2 regions of the Xenorhabdus sp. Sc-CR9 genome follow, and region 2 is predicted to be linked to the other one. Evidence: predicted binding sites of a transcription regulator. Region 2 holds the regulator's gene; the other holds the start of a gene.
What was found. The regulator LexA, encoded in region 2, represses DNA repair genes until DNA is damaged. The targets are predictions, from matches to a motif close to TNCTGTATGTACATACAGNA.
Positions count from the first base shown of each region.

Region 1 (9,643 bases), on a different contig from region 2:
AAATTTTTTTGAAAAGGGCTTCGTTAACGGATTGGAAAGAAATGAGAAATATAAGAGTCTCACCATTATGACAAACTATTTATTATGACATTATCAGTGGATTAAATTATTTGCTATTTCATTCATTATCTGTAAAAAAATCAAGGTAATTAATAAAAACTTTATATACCCAATGGATTTCAAGATGCAGCGCGACGGCAAGGGAATGAACCCCCAAGAGCATAGCTAACTATGTGACTGGGGTGAGTGAGCGCAGCCAACAAAGTTGCAACTTGAAAGACGACAGGTGACGGCAGGTATAGTTACATAAAATAAAAACCCCGTATAAACGGGGTGTTAGATTCAATTATTTACCGAATTTCCGAAATCAAATTTAAAATGGAATATCATCATCGAAATCCATTGGTGGCTCATTACTCTGTGGTGCAGAAGACTGAGACTGAGCCGGACGAGATGGCGCACCGCCACCGCTGAATTGCTGAGATGTCTGTGGCTGTTGTGGCTGCCCCCAACCGCTTTGTGCTGGAGCAGCTTCTTGCCCTGCACCACCACGACCGCCCAACATTTGCATTGTACCACCAACATTTACCACAATTTCAGTGGTGTAACGATCCTGACCGCTCTGATCCTGCCACTTACGGGTCTGCAAAGAACCTTCGATATAGACCTGAGAACCTTTGCGCAGATATTCACCTGCAACTTCTGCCAGTTTACCGAAGAGCACTACACGGTGCCATTCGGTTTTTTCCCTCATCTCACCGGTTTGCTTGTCACGCCAGCTCTCAGACGTTGCCAGAGTAATGTTGGCGACTGCACCTCCGTTCGGCATATAGCGAACTTCCGGGTCCTGCCCCAAATTACCCACTAAAATAACTTTGTTTACGCCTCTGCTGGCCATTGGGAATACTCCTGATGAAATGAATTTTGCTAAAAACGGACTTCTCTAATTATAAGCAAAGTAGTTTACCATGCGAGGGCTAAGTTTAAAGATATACCCGTTATATTATACTTTGCGAAGCGCATCGTACTTTACATTGTAATGGTTGCAGCATGATTTCCCATCTAATACTGTATATCCATTCAGCAAAGTTTGTGCAATAATAACGCGTTTACGTATTTTGCTCTATCAATAATCTGAGAAGTGGTATATGGATAACATCGAAGTTCGGGGCGCCCGCACCCATAATCTCAAGAATATCAATTTGATAATTCCCCGTGACAAGCTAATCGTCATTACTGGGCTATCCGGCTCCGGTAAATCATCCCTGGCTTTCGATACTCTTTATGCAGAGGGTCAGCGGCGCTATGTGGAATCGCTCTCTGCATATGCCCGCCAGTTTTTATCACTGATGGAAAAACCGGATGTCGATCATATCGAAGGGCTGTCTCCGGCGATTTCCATTGAGCAAAAGTCTACTTCCCATAACCCGCGTTCTACGGTCGGGACAATTACTGAAATTCACGATTATCTTCGCCTGCTGTTTGCGCGCGTGGGTGAACCGCGCTGCCCCGAGCACGATATCACTCTGGCAGCGCAAACGATAAGCCAGATGGTGGATAATGTACTGGCATTGCCGGAAAGCCAACGCCTGATGTTGCTGGCCCCTGTCGTCAAGGAGCGCAAGGGTGAGCACACCAAACTGCTGGATAACCTTGCTGCACAAGGCTATATCCGCGCCCGTATTGATGGTGAAGTCTGTGACCTTTCTGATCCACCTAAACTTGAATTGCAGAAAAAACATACCATTGAAGTGGTTATAGATCGTTTCAAGGTACGAGCCGATCTCCCCCAACGGCTGGCAGAATCATTCGAAACCGCACTGGAGCTTTCCGGCGGTACGGCAGTCATTGCTAATATGGATGATGAACAGGCCGAAGAACTGATCTTCTCCGCCAATTTTGCCTGTTCAATCTGTGGCTATAGTATGAGCGAACTGGAACCACGCCTGTTTTCCTTCAACAATCCTGCCGGTGCCTGCCCGACTTGTGACGGTTTAGGCGTTCAGCAATTTTTCGATCCTGTACGTGTTGTTCAGAATGGTGATATATCCCTTGCTGGCGGCGCAATACGTGGCTGGGATCGCCGTAATTTTTACTACTTCCAGATGCTGAGATCACTGGCAGAACATTATAAATTCGATATCGAAGTGCCATTTAATCAGTTAAGTTCTGTGATTAGGAAAGTGGTTTTATATGGCTCAGGAAAAGAATCCGTCGAATTTAAATATACCAATGATCGCGGCGATGTGACCGTTCGTAACCACCCGTTCGAAGGTGTCCTGCATAATATGGAACGCCGCTATAAAGAAACGGAATCTACTGCGGTACGGGAAGAGCTGGCAAAATATATCAGCAATCGTTCCTGCGTCTCTTGTGACGGAACCCGACTGCGCAAAGAAGCCCGCTATGTCTTTATTGAAAGCACCACGCTGCCCCAGATTTCTGATTTCAGCATCGGTCATGCGATGGAATTTTTCCAAAATATTAAACTGAGTGGGCAACGCGCCAAAATTGCTGAAAAAGTTTTGAAAGAGATCCGTGATCGCCTGAAATTTCTGGTTAATGTTGGTTTGAATTACCTGGCGCTCTCCCGTTCAGCAGAAACACTTTCAGGCGGTGAAGCCCAGCGTATTCGTTTAGCCAGCCAAATTGGTGCAGGTCTTGTCGGCGTAATGTATGTGCTGGATGAACCCTCCATCGGCCTGCATCAGCGGGATAATGAGCGTTTGTTGGAAACGTTGCTGCATCTGCGCAATCTGGGTAATACCGTTATTGTGGTCGAACACGATGAAGATGCCATCCGTGCAGCTGATCATATTATCGATATCGGGCCTGGCGCGGGTGTGCATGGCGGTGAGATTGTTGCCGAAGGGACTCTTTCCAATATTATGGAAAGTGAAAAATCTCTCACCGGAAAATTCCTGAGTGGTGAACGCAAAATTGCCATTCCAGAGCAGCGTGTGCCTACCAATCCTGACAAGATACTAAAATTGATTGGAGCAAAAGGCAATAATCTGAAAAAGGTAACACTAAAACTACCAGTCGGCTTGTTTACCTGTATCACCGGCGTTTCTGGTTCCGGTAAATCAACGCTGATCAACGATACACTCTTCCCTATAGCACAGCGCCAGCTAAACGGGGCAACAAACATTAATCCTGCCTCTTATATCGATGTTGAAGGACTGGAGCATTTTGATAAGGTCATTGATATAGACCAAAGCCCTATTGGCAGAACCCCTCGTTCAAACCCCGCTACTTATACTGGTATATTTACGCCTGTGAGAGAATTATTTTCAGGTGTTCCTGAATCTCGTGCCCGTGGCTATACACCGGGACGTTTCAGTTTCAACGTAAAAGGCGGACGCTGTGAAGCCTGCCAGGGCGATGGTGTGATTAAGGTTGAAATGCACTTTCTGCCTGATGTTTATGTACCTTGCGATCAGTGTAAGAGCAAACGCTATAACCGTGAAACGCTGGAAATCAAATATAAAGGCAAGAATATTAATGAAGTTCTGAATATGACCATTGAAGAGGCACGAGAATTTTTCGATGCTGTCCCTGCTCTCTCCCGTAAACTGCAAACCTTGATAGATGTCGGTCTTTCCTATATTCGTCTGGGGCAATCGGCAACAACACTGTCAGGCGGGGAAGCACAACGGGTAAAACTGGCACGGGAACTCTCTAAGAGAGGTACAGGCCAGACACTATATATCCTTGATGAACCGACGACCGGCTTGCATTTTGCGGATATTCAGCAGTTACTGTCTGTCCTGCATCAACTTCGGGATCAGGGAAACACGATTGTTGTGATTGAGCATAATCTGGATGTGATTAAAACGGCTGACTGGATTGTCGATCTCGGCCCTGAAGGAGGGAGCGGTGGTGGTGAAATACTGGTATCGGGAACACCAGAAGAAGTGGCCCAATGTCAGGAATCGCATACGGCTCGTTTTTTGAAACCGATACTTGAGCGTGACTAACCTACTGTAGTCACTAAACGAGTCCTATCTATATTATCCTCCCCCACACAATGGGGGGGATTTCACCTATTTGTTAACCAATTACTGACCAAATGCATTTTTATGCGTACAAAAAAGCATTTTCTTTCTTGCAGCCATTTTTAATGAAATAACCTTTCGTAAATCAGTATTGTATTGTTGATCTAATATTAATACTGATCACATTTTTCATGCGCTAATGACATAATGGCATATCATATGCCTAAAACTTATAATGGAGATTAAATATGTATATGTTTTTACCTTTTTTAATTGCGTTACTTATAATTGCCTCGGTAATTACACGCAAGAAAAAGCTGACATACTCACTTTGGTTTGCTTTATTAATCATCACGGTATTTTGGTTTCAATATCATGCCACTGATGCACTGAATCTTTCCTTTTGATCGGAGGCTGTAATGAATAATACAATATCAACACAACGTGATATTAATCTCGCGACGAGCTTAAATATTCTCGGTCTATTCGGTATCAGTGTTATTTTGATAGTCGCATTTTATTATCAATTAGCACGTTTTGAACTTCCCTGCCCATTATGTTTATTGCAACGTGCCGGCATTATAATGATTGGTTTCGGATTTTTGTTTAATATTTACTTCGGTATAAAAAATACCCATTACAGTCTTTCAATTATTGGCTGTATTGTAACTGGCTTCGTTGCTATGCGTCAGGTTTCTCTTCATATCCTGCCAGGTGATACAGGATATGGTTCAACTTTCTTCGGGTTACACTTTTATACTTGGGCCGCAATCGTATCAATTCTGACCATTATTGCCATCGCGGTAATTATGCCTCTGAAAACAGGCAATACCGACTCTGCAAGATACACTCCACCAATGTTGGGCAAAATTGCCATGGGATTATTCGCATTTTTGATCGCTGCCAATTTGATTTCTACCATTCTGGAATGTGGCGGTGGGCAGTGTGATGATAACCCAACGTTCTATGAGTTGTTGAAAAAATAACACTTCATATTATTAATAATAGAGCAGGAAGGCTAATGCATTTCCTCAGCCTTCCACTTTCAACAAAAACCACAGAATGATATTCCGTCATTATCGATTCAATAATACCGAATCAATGAAATAACGAACTTCATGTGCTTCTTCAGGTGTCGGGATTTCCAATTTAGCAAGCATCCGATCCAATACCTTATCCGGTACAACATACTGACGATGACTATTTTGTTGCCGCCAGCGTTTATAGTCTGTCTCAATATAAACAATCCTGACTTTGGCGTTATAGCTCACGAACAGTTTAATCAGTTGCTGACGCATTTGTGCTGTCAGATTAGTCGCATTCCAGATGAAATTTTGTCTGTTTCGTAGTTGTTCTCTGGCTTGCTTCTTTACTTGCTGTACTACCCAGCCATTAGCTTCTTTATCTTCTGGACTAATTTGATGCTGACGACGAATCGAATCCAGACTGATAATCGGTATTCCTCGAGCATGTTGTTGGATAAAATAGTCTTTACCCATACCCGGCAGCCCACACAACAAAGTTACCTGACTACCATAATCATCATAAGGTTGATAATTTGGTTGTTCACTGTCAGTAGAAAAATAATGGAAACGAGCTTCACCAGAAGAAAATGCCCGTGATACACGCCAGCAACCTTGCTCACGACAATAGAGTTCAAACAATTCTATACGTTCCAACAATTCTTTCGCATCTTGGCATGTTCGCCCCAAAATATCCGCTTTTGCCAGTAAATACAGCAAATAGGTGTCAACACGCAAGGATGCTGCCAATAGTGCTTTTTGTGGGCTAGGCTTTTCCATTAACCATAACGGCAATCCATGAAAACGCACAAGTGCGGCAATATGTTCCCGTATTGCAAATGGAGTAGGTATTTGCTGAAACAAAATTTGTCGGGTCGTCAGTTCACCTTTACGGGCATGACCGGGAGAAATAATGCGTCCATCCCAATCAACACGAGTCGTGTGGCGTTTTTCAACATCATGCAATAGTGCAGCAGTCCAGAGAATCTCTTGTTCTTCAAGCGACAACAGCGAATATTCTGGCAATTGTTGCAAAGCGGCTAATACCATCTGAGTATGGATTGCAACATCACCTTCAGAATGATGAACGGGATCCTGCTGAACTCCATTCATATCAGCGATAAAAGAGAAGGTCGAGGATAAGTAATCCCATGATTTATTATGACTAAATATCCAACTCATTCTCTTTCTCCTTTTGCGTTAAATCTCTTCGGTTCAGAAAGGCATTCAAAATAGAGTGGAGCCCTTTGCCAATGGCGTTTCCAATGAATATCTGTTTTGACATGATTTTTCCGTACATATTTAAAAACATGATGCGAAAACTCAGCCACCAAATATTCTCCGGCATCCCTGCTCACAATGCCCTCCATTGAACACACCTGTTTAGAGTGTGTATCCCATGAACAGAAATGACTTCCCTGTTTAGTTGTTTTAATAATATTTTGTATAAAATCAGATTCATTCCGTGTTCCAGAAATGCTGATTTCAGGCACAGTCGGAAAATCGAATAACTCGGCATAAAATTTAACTTCTTCCCAACTGAGCCAATGTTCTTTCATGCGCACGGCAAACACAAAGAAATATTCTTCAAGCTGACGATATTCAATGGAATGAATGGCATAAAGATTTTCGCCAAAGATCTCAATATTACCTAAATCATTTTTGATGACTTCCCAGCGCTGGCGAATTTGTTGAGTCCATGCCGATTGTGTTGGAGCGGCATGAGAGCGGGCAAATACACCATAACGATTTAGACAGTTATTTTCACCGTCCAATTTTTCCGTGTGAACAAGCCGCTTAATTTTTTGCATATCTTGCCACCAATGATGATTAATACGATCGTCACTGGTCGTGCCTGGCGAGAACGGATAATGGAATGTTCTACCATACTTTCTTGATTGCATATCCATAATGCTTTGACTCTTTTAATAATTATCCCAATAAAGACATACTGATGCCTTTACAGATTAATGTTCATCTAATTAACCGATGAAAGAGTTCAAGAGTTAGTATTACATCTTCTTTATTTCCATTTACTTAATCTTTTAACATTAAAAGATTAATACAATTATTTGATTAGATTTGTTATTAAGATTAAAAGGGGTGTTAAAAACACAAGCGATTACTATATATGAAAGCCTCGTAGATTGATATGGTGAATAGACTTCATATAAAAATAACCAATAAAAATCTTCTATTTGGGGCTATCACAGAGATAACTTTGATATAGAGACCAATTTTATCTTGTTATACGGGATATTCTGTATTTGTTAACTCCGTAAATTTCATATAATTTCTGTGTCTAAATGGTAATATGCCCCTGCCCATCATTAGAACAGGGGAATTTTTAATTCTATAGGTGGTAAGCCACTAATTTACCCCAGCAAATGCCTCTGCAATGCGTAGCACGTTATGATGGTTCACGCCAGCCATACAAACACGGCCAGAACCGACCAGATAGACACCAAACTCTTCACGCAATCGATCGACCTGTTCCTGACTGAATCCGGTATAACTGAACATACCACGCTGTTTCAGTAGGTAGTCAAAATTCTTCTCTGGCAAGGATTTTTTCAGGGCATTAACTAAAACTGTCCGCATTTCCCGAATGCGTAAACGCATTTGTTCAACTTCTTCCAGCCACTGTTTTTTTAATTCTGGATGACTCAATATTCTGGCAACAACCTGAGCACCAAAATTAGGTGGGCTAGAATAAATTCGACGCACACTCGCTTTCAATTGTCCCAAGACACATTCCGCTGCTTTTGCGTCATCACAGACAACGGATAACCCACCAACACGCTCACCATACAGTGAAAAAATTTTCGAAAATGAATTACTAATCAGACAAGGCAGCTCTGCATCTGCCATCGCACGGATTGCATAGGCATCATCTTCCATACCATCTGCAAATCCCTGATAGGCGATATCAAGGAAAGGGATCAATTCCCGCTCTTGAGCAATCTGAATCACCTGATCCCATTGGTCATTAGTTAGATCTGAGCCTGTTGGGTTATGGCAGCAAGGGTGCATCAAAATAATACTTTTTGCTGGTAGTTGTTTGAATGTAGACAGCATTTCGTCAAATTTTACCCCTTTGGTTTTGTCATCAAAATAGGGATAATAATTTACCTTTGTTCCTGCCCCAGCAAAAATGGAAGCATGGTTTTCCCAGGTTGGATCACTGCACCATACTTCAGAATCCGGGAAATAACGGTGTAAGAAATCTGCACCCACTTTCAATGCTCCTGATCCCCCTACTGTTTGAATGGTTGCGATGTGTTTCTGATTTAACAATGGATGATCTTTGCCAAATAGCAATTCCTGAATTGCCACGCGATAGGCAAATAATCCTTCCATCGGAAGATAAAGAGAAGCAGACTGAGGCAGAGCGCTCATTTGTTTTTCAGCAATTGCAACAGCCTGCAATTGGGGGGTTATACCTTGTTCATCGTAATAAAGACCGACGCTCAAATTAATTTTTTCTTCTCTAGGATCGTTATTAAATGCTTCCAATAACGATAGGATAGGATCACCTGCGTATGTATCAATATTCTGGAACACTACGTTATACTCCCTGCTGCTGAATTATGTGAAAAACGCATTAGCAGACAATATAACTTAGTGCATTACTCGTCTAGATATTCCATTGCAACACGTGAAGTCAATTTAGTCATTAACTCGTAAGCACTGACTCCAGAGTGTTCCGCAATTTTTTCTACAGGCAGGAGTCTGCCCCAAAGAATTACTTCATCCCCGACTTTTTCCAGACAATCAGGCCCTAAATCTACAGTAACCATATCCATGGAAACACGACCAACAATCGGTACTTTCCGGCCGTTGATAAATACTGGCGTGCCGGCTGGCGCACTTCGGGGATAGCCATCACCGTATCCCATAGCCACTACGCCAAGACAGGTATCACGCTCGCTGCTCCATGTACCGCCATATCCCACCGATTCTCCCGCTTTATGCTTACGTACCGCGATTAAGCTGGATTTTAACGTCATAGCTGGGATCAAGTTGAAGTCAGCCGCAGTTTTATCCGCCATTGGCGAGGCTCCGTACATCATGATGCCAGGGCGAACCCAATCTAAATGAGCTTGTGACCACAGCAAAATCCCCCCTGATGCAGCAATGGATTTCTCACCGGCTTTATCCGCAGCGAATGCCATAAAGCGATCGATTTGTTGTTGGGTTGTCTCTACGGTAGGTTCATCCGCCCGGCTAAAATGGCTGATGATATTAATAGGTTGTTCAACGTTATGACAACGGCTCAAGCGTTGATAAAAAGCTTCCGCTTCATCAATTCTGATGCCCAGCCGATGCATACCTGTATCCAGTTTCATCCATACTTTAACCGGATGGGACAAATCCGCCTGCTCCAATGCTTCGAGCTGCTCAATACTATGCACCACGGTTTCAATATGATTGACGACCAACACAGGTAAATCAGTCGCCTCAAAAAAACCTTCTAATAGTAAAATTGGCTTGACGACCCCGCCGCTTCGCAAGGCAAGCGCTTCCCCAATCCGGGCGACACCGAAACAGTCAGCGTCTTCCATTGTGTGCGCAATTTCTAATAAACCATGTCCATAGGCGTTTGCTTTCACAACTGCAATC
Region 1 covers NZ_CAWQTY010000223.1:4,384-14,026, reverse strand. The annotation lists gene ssb1 (single-stranded DNA-binding protein SSB1) at 374-898, opposite strand; gene uvrA (excinuclease ABC subunit UvrA) at 1,149-3,980, shown strand; gene AACQ81_RS18010 (DUF5993 family protein) at 4,247-4,405, shown strand; gene AACQ81_RS18005 (disulfide bond formation protein B) at 4,418-4,984, shown strand; gene AACQ81_RS18000 (AAA family ATPase) at 5,075-6,202, opposite strand; gene AACQ81_RS17995 (RNA ligase family protein) at 6,199-6,930, opposite strand; gene AACQ81_RS17990 (amino acid aminotransferase) at 7,391-8,584, opposite strand; gene alr (alanine racemase) at 8,650-9,643, opposite strand, start outside.
Region 1: uvrA (excinuclease ABC subunit UvrA) is a predicted target of LexA. The motif match lies at 1,067-1,086, and genes of this name have one in related genera.

Region 2 (9,643 bases):
CGGAACCATTCTCAGTTTCGATACCGTATTCATACGAGCCATAAATTTTACCCCAGAACAAATTGCATTCTGGCGTTCTTTTTCCATGTCACTTCCAATGATAATCATTATATTTTTTTCTTTATTCAGAAGAAAAAATAAAATTAAAAAAAATCAAACATACAGTAAATATTTTTTTCTGGCCTCCTTTTTTTATGGTTTATCGGCAATATTATTCCCGGTTTCAGCAATGACAACATCTATCGCAAATATGCTGTTTATAATCAGCACCGCTCCACTTTGGGCTGCGATACTTTCATGGTTTGTCATTAAAGAAATTGTCAGCCGTATGACAATAGTAGCGTTCATTATTTCAATAGCTGGAGTAATTGTTGTAATGTATGGCTCTAACGCTAATCTTTCAGTATCATTCGGTGATATTACCGCTTTATTAACAGCAATATCTATGGCAGCTGCTTTCGTTACTGGACGAATTAGTAAGCAAGATTTATCTTTAACACCTTCCATTGGCGCAATATTTTCTTTTATACTGTTATATTCTTACTTTGATATCAATCTTGATATTTCATTGTTCAATTTTTTTCTAATCTTAATAGAAGGTTCTGTCATTGTATTCTTAGCTCTAACTTTAATTGCTAAATCTTCAAAACTAATACCTTCTTCTCACCTGGGTTTTTTCCTTCTTCTAGAAGCAGTATTTGGCCCAATTTGGATATGGCTTGTTTTTGGAGACAGCCCAAATAATTATACACTTATAGGTGGTGGTATTATTCTGACTGCTTTAATTGCGAATAGTCTACATTCTATCCGATTATTACAGTCAGAAACAGCAAAAAGATAAATTATTCCTAGAAGATAGATTATTTAACATGACTCATCTTCTTTAAAGTTATTTATATCCTAACTCTATGATTGTGAAAAAATTTATTCTGCCTGATATTATTATATATTGGTTTTTTTCTTTTAAGATAAAGAAATTTATTATTTTTATCTTTAATTGGTATGTATCAGTAAATAACGAGTCACACAGTAGCAAGATAATCGACATCTTTTGATACTTATATTTATAACCCAAAGACAGTGAGGTATCGCGTGAATTCCACTCTTAAGCCTAAAACGTGTTAACATCAAAGCTATTAGCATCGTGTAGGTGTGAGAGGTGTAATGGAAATTATCAATCAACAAAAATTACTGGCACAAGCTGAAACAATCTGTCTTTCAAGAGGGGTTCGCTTAACACCCCAACGCCTTGAAATTCTTCGATTAATTACGGAGCAACCCAGTGCAATAAGCGCTTATGATTTGCTGGATTTATTACGCGAAGTCGAACCTCAGGCTAAGCCGCCAACGGTTTACCGTGGGTTAGAATTTTTGCTGGAGCAAGGTTTTATTCACAAAATAGAATCTACAAACAGCTATGTTCTTTGCCATCACTTTGAAGAACCCAGCCATACTTCAGCTATGTTTATCTGTGAATATTGCGGCTCCGTAACTGAAAAGGATGCGAAAGATATTGAATCCGCAATTCAGCAGTTAGCGCAAGGTACAGGGTTCCATTTGAGAAATAGTGTGATAGAAGTCCACGGATTATGCGCTTCCTGCCATGAAATAGATTCCTGTACGGAACGCGATACATGTCAGCACAATCATGCTGTTGAAGAGAAGAAAAAGAAATAAAGATAAGAACCTGCTTGGGCGGTGAGGCGGTCATAGCTGATATTTTCATGTATTCTCAAGTTCCCGCTGAATTCAAATATAACGGGTACTGGAAAAATGACCGCCCCGGAATGGCAAAGTGTAATTATCCGTTTTTACAATCAGAACCAGTCTCCGTTACGAATAACGCCTACTGCCAATCCTTCAATAGTGAAACTCTGTTCGCTCAAATCAACTACAATCGGTGAAAATTCTGGATTTTCAGCGATCAGTTCAATTTTGTTTCCTGTTTGTCTGAAACGCTTCACTGTGACTTCATCTTCAATACGCGCCACAATGACTTGTCCATTATGAACATCCTGTGTTTTATGCACAGCAAGTAAATCTCCGTCCATAATACCGATGTCTTTCATAGACATTCCACTGACACGCAATAGAAAATCAGCACTTGGTTTAAATAATTCAGGATCAACCTTATAGTGACTTTCGATATGTTCCTGAGCTAGCAGTGGCTCGCCAGCAGCAACACGACCGATCAACGGTAATCTCATTCCGTCACCCGGTTCTTCGAGAAGCAAACGGATACCTCTGGATGCACCAGAAATAATCTCTATCACCCCTTTACGCGCCAGCGCTTTTAAATGCTCTTCCGCCGCGTTAGGTGAACGAAAACCAAGACGCGCTGCAATTTCAGCACGTGTCGGTGGCATACCCGTTTGCGAAATATGGTCACGCACTAAGTTATAGACTTGTTGCTGTCTGGCAGTTAATGCTTTCATTTCGCCCCCTGTTTGTTTATACAGTCCAGCTGTGAGTATATACAGGTAAATTCGAATTGGGAACCTGTCAGCACGTAAAAGCAGCTAAATAACGTATTTTAATGAAAAACACGTCGAATCAGCACATAAAATGCGACCAAAGGATTATTCCCCAGATAAACAAGGCCAGAAGTATGGTAAGCAATACAGCCGCTGAACCCATATCTTTCGCACGACCTGATAACTCATGGTATTCACTACCGATACGATCCACTACAGCTTCTATTGCACTATTGAGAATTTCGACAATCACAACCAGCATAACAGCGCTGATAAGCAGGATTCTTTCGACTATGCTGAGGTCCAAAGAAAATGCAATGATAATTGCAAATATGGCAGCAATTGCCTCCTGTCGAAATGCCGCTTCATTTTGCCATGCCGTTTTGATTCCTTTCGCCGAATACCCTGCCGCTTTAATGATGCGGGTCAAACTTGTTGATTGATTTGCCATAGAATTATACTCAATCACTTGGTATTTGTATGGTTATATAATTTTTAGTCTCTATTATTGTCTTATTTCCACAGATCTCAAAATCTGTTTCTGGTATCCTTGCGAGGCATTGCTAACAAGAGGCTTAAAGTCGTTATGTCAGGTTGGCGTAAAATATATTATAAGTTATTGAATTTACCATTAAAATTATTAGTAAAAAGTAAACTTATCCCTACAGATCCCATTGCAGAGCTGCGTCTTGATACGACACGGCCTATTTTGTACGTACTCCCGTACCACTCAAAAACAGACTTATTGACCTTGCGTCAACAATGTCTGGCACAAGATCTGCCGGATCCGTTGAATCCTTTGGAAATTGGTGATGCGCAGCTTCCTAGTTGTGTGTTTATCGATAACGGCCCACGTGTGTTCAGTTGTTATGCACCAAAGCATGAATCTGTGAAGATTTTTCATTCCTATCTGGACTTGCATCACAATAATTCTGATTTGAATATCCAGATGGTGCCAGTTTCCGTAATGTTCGGCCGCTCTCCGGGGCGTGAAGGGCAAGAAGCTAATACAGCACCGCAATTACGTCTGCTAAATGGTGTGCAAAAGTTTTTTGCGATCCTGTGGCTGGGACGAGATAGTTTTGTGCGTTTCTCCACGCCTGTTTCTCTGCGTAAGATGGCAGATGAGCATGGTACAGATGATATCATTGCTAATAAACTCGCCCGTGTTGCCCGGATACATTATTCCCGTCAGCGTCTTGCGGCTGTTGGCCCTCGTCTGCCTGCCAGACAGGAACTGTTCAACAAATTACTCACATCAAAGGCAATAGAAAAAGCCATTGCTGATGAAACACGCAGCAAGAAAATTTCTCCCGAAAAGGCGAAGCAAAACGCCATCAACATGTTGGAAGAAATTGCCGCGAACTTCTCCTATGAAACAGTTCGTCTGACCGACCGTGTTTTGAGTTGGACATGGAACCGTTTATATCAGGGCATTAATGTTCATAATGCTGAACGAATTCGTCAGTTGGCGCAGGATGGTCATGAACTGGTTTATGTTCCATGCCATCGCAGTCATATGGACTACTTATTGCTTTCGTATGTGATTTATCACCAAGGATTGGTTCCACCACACATCGCAGCGGGAATTAACCTGAATTTCTGGCCTGCCGGCCCGGTATTCCGTCGTCTTGGTGCGTTCTTTATCCGCCGGACATTTAAAGGCAATAAACTCTATTCAACGATATTCCGTGAATATCTCGGTGAGCTGTTTGTCCGTGGTTATTCGGTTGAATATTTTGTCGAAGGTGGTCGTTCTCGTACAGGTCGTTTGCTTGATCCGAAAACCGGCACACTTTCTATGACATTACAAGCGATGCTGCGTGGTGAATCCCGTCCAATTACGATTGTGCCCATCTATATCGGTTATGAGCATGTGATGGAAGTCGCGACTTACGCCAAAGAACTTCGCGGTGCAGTTAAGGAAAAAGAGGACTTTTTCCAGATGGTACGCGGGTTGCGCAAACTACGTAATTTGGGGCAGGGTTACGTGAACTTTGGTGAACCAATTCCATTGATACAGTACCTTAACCAACATGTTCCTGAGTGGCGTGATTCCATTGATCCGATAGAATCTCAGCGTCCAACCTGGTTGGCTCCAACAGTCAGTAAACTGGCTGGCAATATCATGGTCAATATCAATAATGCCGCAGCGGCCAATGCTATCAATTTATGCACCACGGCATTATTGTCATCACGTCAGCGGGCACTTACCCGCGAGCAATTGATTGAGCAGCTGGATTGCTATCTGCAATTACTGCGTAATGTGCCTTACACTGACGATATCACCGTGCCAAACAAAACAGCGGAAGAGTTGTTGGATCATGCTTTATTGATGAATAAGTTTGAGGTCGAAAAAGACAGTCTGGGTGATATCATCATCCTGCCACGTGAAAGCGCGGTATTGATGACCTATTATCGCAACAATATCCAACACTTGCTGATCCTGCCATCCCTGATAGCCAGTATTGTCATGCATCACCGTCGTATTAGTCGCGGTGAATTGCTCCGCCAGGTCGCGTTGATTTATCCGCTAATCAAGAAAGAGCTTTTCATGCGTTACAGCAAGGAAACGCTCTCCGACGTCGTTAATACTCTGGTCGATGAACTGGCGAGCCAACGCCTTATCTGTAACAAAGAGCAAGAAATGCTGGTGCTGAACCCTGCACGTATCCGCCCTCTACAATTGCTGGCAGCAGGTATCAGAGAAACACTGCAACGTTATGCCATTACACTTTCTTTATTGAATGCCACTCCTGAAATCAGCCGTGGTGTACTGGAAAAAGAGAGCCGAATGCTGGCACAGCGCCTGTCAGTGTTACACGGTATCAATGCACCGGAGTTCTTTGACAAGGCAGTTTTCGCTTGCTCGGTTAATACACTGCGCGAAGAAGGTTATATTCAGGACAGCGGGGATATGATTTCTACCAGTGCTCAGGAACTCTATCATGTGTTGAGCGAATTGATGTCACCTGAAATTCGGTTGACTATTGAAAGTGTCAGTATGCCACCAGAGCAAAATGAACCTGAACAATTAGATAAAGCGATGTAAGACTGAGATATAAACGGGCGGTATTCCGCCCGTTATACTGAATATGCTTCACACTAAGCATACACTACATTAAACATAGCTGAAAAAGATACCGAGGAATAAAGTAATACCAACGTAATTATTATTCATGAATGCCTGAAAACAGAACTCTCTCTCCCGGCCTGCAATCAGTTTTTGCTGATAAATAAACAGTGCAGCAACTAATAATATTGTCCAGTAATATATTCCGGCCAGATTCATCATATTGCCTACTGACACCAAAATAGCCAGCATAGCGAACTGCAAAATACCGATAATCAGTTTGTCAAAGCGCCCAAAAAGTACGGCTGTCGATTTAACACCGATTTTCAGGTCATCATCGCGATCAATCATTGCGTATTGTGTATCATAAATCACTGACCAAATGACGTTAGCCAAAAATAACAACCAACATTCTAAAGGTAAGGACTCACTAACAGCGGCAAATGCCATCGGAATCGACCAACCGTAAGCCGCCCCCAATACAACTTGTGGCAAATGACTGACTCGTTTGACGAAAGGATAAGTCCACGCCAGCGCTAAGCCCACAACCGACAATGCAATTGTCATTTTATTTAATGTCAGAACCAGCGCAAAGGAAATGAGAACCAGTGTGGCAAACAAGATTTTGCTTTCTTTTTCGGTAATGTCACCACTAGGGAGAGGACGAGATTTTGTCCGCTCTACATACCCATCAAATTTTCTATCTGCGAAATCATTAATGCAACATCCCGCTGCACGCATCGAGAATACACCGATAGTAAATACTAACAATACGTACAAATCCGGTATCCCCTTTGCGGCGATCCATAATGCCCAATATGTTGGCCATAATAGTAAGAATGTGCCAATGGGTTTATCGACACGCATTAAACGGCAATAAGCACGCCATTTACTCTGCGTCATGCTGACCTCCAATCTATTTCTCCCCTTCTGTTATGTTAATTTTATATACAGGTGATTCCGGCAGAAAAATCTCTGTGAGTAGAAGTGGCTTACCTGATAATCTCAATAAAGAACGACGTCCCCAGCAATGACCCTGCTGACCTATTTGAATATAATCCCGCGTCAGATTATTACCACTAAAAAGATAACGTCCGAGTGGAATAGTACCTACATCCACCAATTTTCTATCCGGGCCGGTTAGTGTTTCCTCTGGAATAACGGTACGTCCTAACAACCACGGGATGTTATCCCCATATAAAACGATTTCACGCAACCAGTATTTTTCACTTACAGGTAAGTGCTCACTTTCATCTCCAAGCTCTTCTGCTGTGATAAAACACTCCCGAAAAGGGGCAACCGATACCTGCTGACAATGCTGTTCAAAGCGGCGGGTCATTGAGCCAACTTCCATCAGCCAGTCTGAAATAGATTCAGGAAGATCAAACTCATCAGTCAAAAACCAACGAATAGGTGTTGAAGTTAATATTGTGTTATCTGCCATGTCATTTTCCCATTGCGGGACCTTCAATTTCCCCGACAGCACAATTTCCCCGACAGAACAATACAGAACAATGATGGGGAGTGAGGATATCATGTTGCAGGCCAATAAAATAAAAAGTTAATAACAAATTATAGAAATTGTAAAAAACCTTACCCTAATAATCATCTTTATTAAGGTAAGGTGGAATTAAATAAGATAAAAAGTCAGGTTAACGCCATTCTTTGAATCGGTTAATCAGGCCATTTGTGGAACTATCATGACTATTCACCGCGCCGGAATCGTGTAATTCAGGCAGGATACGATTTGCCAATTGCTTACCTAATTCTACGCCCCACTGATCAAATGAGAAAATGTTCAGAATTGCGCCTTGAACAAAGATTTTATGTTCATACATGGCAATTAATGCACCCAAACTGAATGGGGTGATTTCGCGTAATAAAATGGAGTTGGTCGGACGGTTCCCGTCAAAGACTTTGAACGGCACAACATTTGTTACGTCCTGAGCATTTTTTCCAGTCGCTGCAAATTCTGCTTCCACTTGCGTCTGAGTTTTACCAAACGCCAATGCTTCAGTTTGTGCAAAGAAGTTGGATAACAATTTGCTGTGATGATCACTCACCGGATTATGGCTAATTGCCGGTGCAATAAAATCACAAGGAATGAGTTTGGTTCCCTGATGAATAAGCTGGTAAAAAGCATGTTGACCATTGGTACCCGGCTCACCCCAAATAATCGGCCCAGTCTGATAATTTACTGGATTGCCGTTGCGGTCAATGTATTTGCCGTTTGATTCCATATTCCCTTGCTGGAAGTAAGCGGCGAAACGATGCATGTATTGATCATAAGGCAGAATCGCTTCAGTTTCTGCGCCAAAGAAATTGTTGTACCAGATGCCGATCAACGCCAACAAAACAGGAATGTTTTGTTCAAAAGCAGTCTGCTCAAAATGTTTATCCATGGCATGAGCACCACTCAACAATTGTTCAAAATTGTCATAGCCAATGGAAAGCGCAATGGATAAGCCTATTGCAGACCAGAGTGAATAACGCCCACCGACCCAATCCCAGAATTCAAACATATTTTGTGGATCGATGCCGAATTTACTGACTTCCTGTTCATTAGTCGATAATGCAGCAAAATGTTTTGCAACATAACCTTCATCAACGGCACTTTTCAGGAACCAATCACGCGCTGAATGTGCATTGGTCATGGTTTCTTGCGTGGTAAAAGTCTTGGATGCTATCAGGAACAACGTGGTTTCTGGATCGAGGCTTTTTAACGTTTCTGCGATATGGGTGCCATCAACATTGGAAACGAAATGCATATTCAGGTGGTTTTTATACGCTTTCAATGCCTCAGTCACCATATAAGGACCAAGGTCGGAGCCACCAATACCAATATTCACCACATCAGTAATTGCTTTACCGGTATAACCTTTCCAATCTCCGCCGATAATACGCTCGCTGAAGGATTTCATTTTTGCCAGCACCGCATTGACTTGCGGCATCACATCTTCCCCATCCACCATAATCGGGGAATTGCTGCGATTACGCAAAGCAATGTGGAGCACTGCACGATCTTCAGTACGATTGATTTTCTCACCGGAGAACATACTGTGAATTGCATTAGTCAAATCGGTTTCTTTCGCCAGCGCCTGTAATTTATCCAGTGTTTCAGCAGTAATGCGGTTTTTGGAATAATCCACAAGAATCTGCTGATCGAATGTCGCAGAAAATGCCGTAAACCGCGCTTTATTCTGTTCAAACAGGTCTCGCAAATGCACATTCTTCATCTGTTCAAAATGCTGCTGTAATGCTTTCCAGGCTTCAGTCTGGCTGGGGTTGATGTTTTTCATGGATGATGCTCTCTATCAACTGTCGATAAACAATAGGAATGCACAGATTGTAACGGGTTAATACTGTGATTAATCTCCCTTTCCTTCTGATTACTGATATTGGTCAAAATAGCCTGTGATTTCCAGCTCTAATTGTTGAGATAAACAAAAAGTTGAGATAGGCAAAAACGATAATTTTATTTCCATCATGAAAATTATTTATGCTTAATTGCCAAACATTGACTCACTGCGTCTAACCCGATATTTCTAAAAGCCTATTCTTCGAACAAAAGGTTATCTCCCATGTGTGCTGTTTCATCTCCTAATTCGCAGTATGTTGTAGCAAAATTCGGCGGTACTAGTGTGGCAGACTTCGATGCCATGAATAACTGTGCCGATATTATTTTGACAAATGCCAACGTCCGCATAGTTGTTCTGTCAGCTTCTGCTGGCGTGACCAATTTGCTGGTTGCATTGGCGGCAGGCTGTGACAGTGATAAACGGGAGAACTGCCTGAAACAGATTCGTGACATTCAATATGCAATTATTGAACGATTGAACACAACGAATGTGATCCGAGAAGAAATCGAGCGTCTGCTGGAAAATATTGAGATGCTGTCAGAAGCAGCATCACTCGCTACTTCAGATGCATTGACTGATGAATTGGTTAGCCACGGTGAAGTCATGTCAACTTTGCTGTTTGTGGAACTGCTTCGCCAACGCAAGACAGATGCGGAGTGGTTTGATATCCGTCGTATTATGCGAACCGACGGTATTTTTGGGCAGGCAGAACCAGACACTCTTCAGCTTCATATCTC
Region 2 covers NZ_CAWQTY010000195.1:4,719-14,361, forward strand. The annotation lists gene AACQ81_RS14295 (DMT family transporter) at 1-841, shown strand, start outside; gene zur (zinc uptake transcriptional repressor Zur) at 1,165-1,677, shown strand; gene lexA (transcriptional repressor LexA) at 1,818-2,435, opposite strand; gene AACQ81_RS14310 (diacylglycerol kinase) at 2,554-2,925, opposite strand; gene plsB (glycerol-3-phosphate 1-O-acyltransferase PlsB) at 3,061-5,526, shown strand; gene ubiA (4-hydroxybenzoate octaprenyltransferase) at 5,596-6,450, opposite strand; gene ubiC (chorismate lyase) at 6,464-6,991, opposite strand; gene pgi (glucose-6-phosphate isomerase) at 7,200-8,846, opposite strand; gene lysC (lysine-sensitive aspartokinase 3) at 9,129-9,643, shown strand, end outside.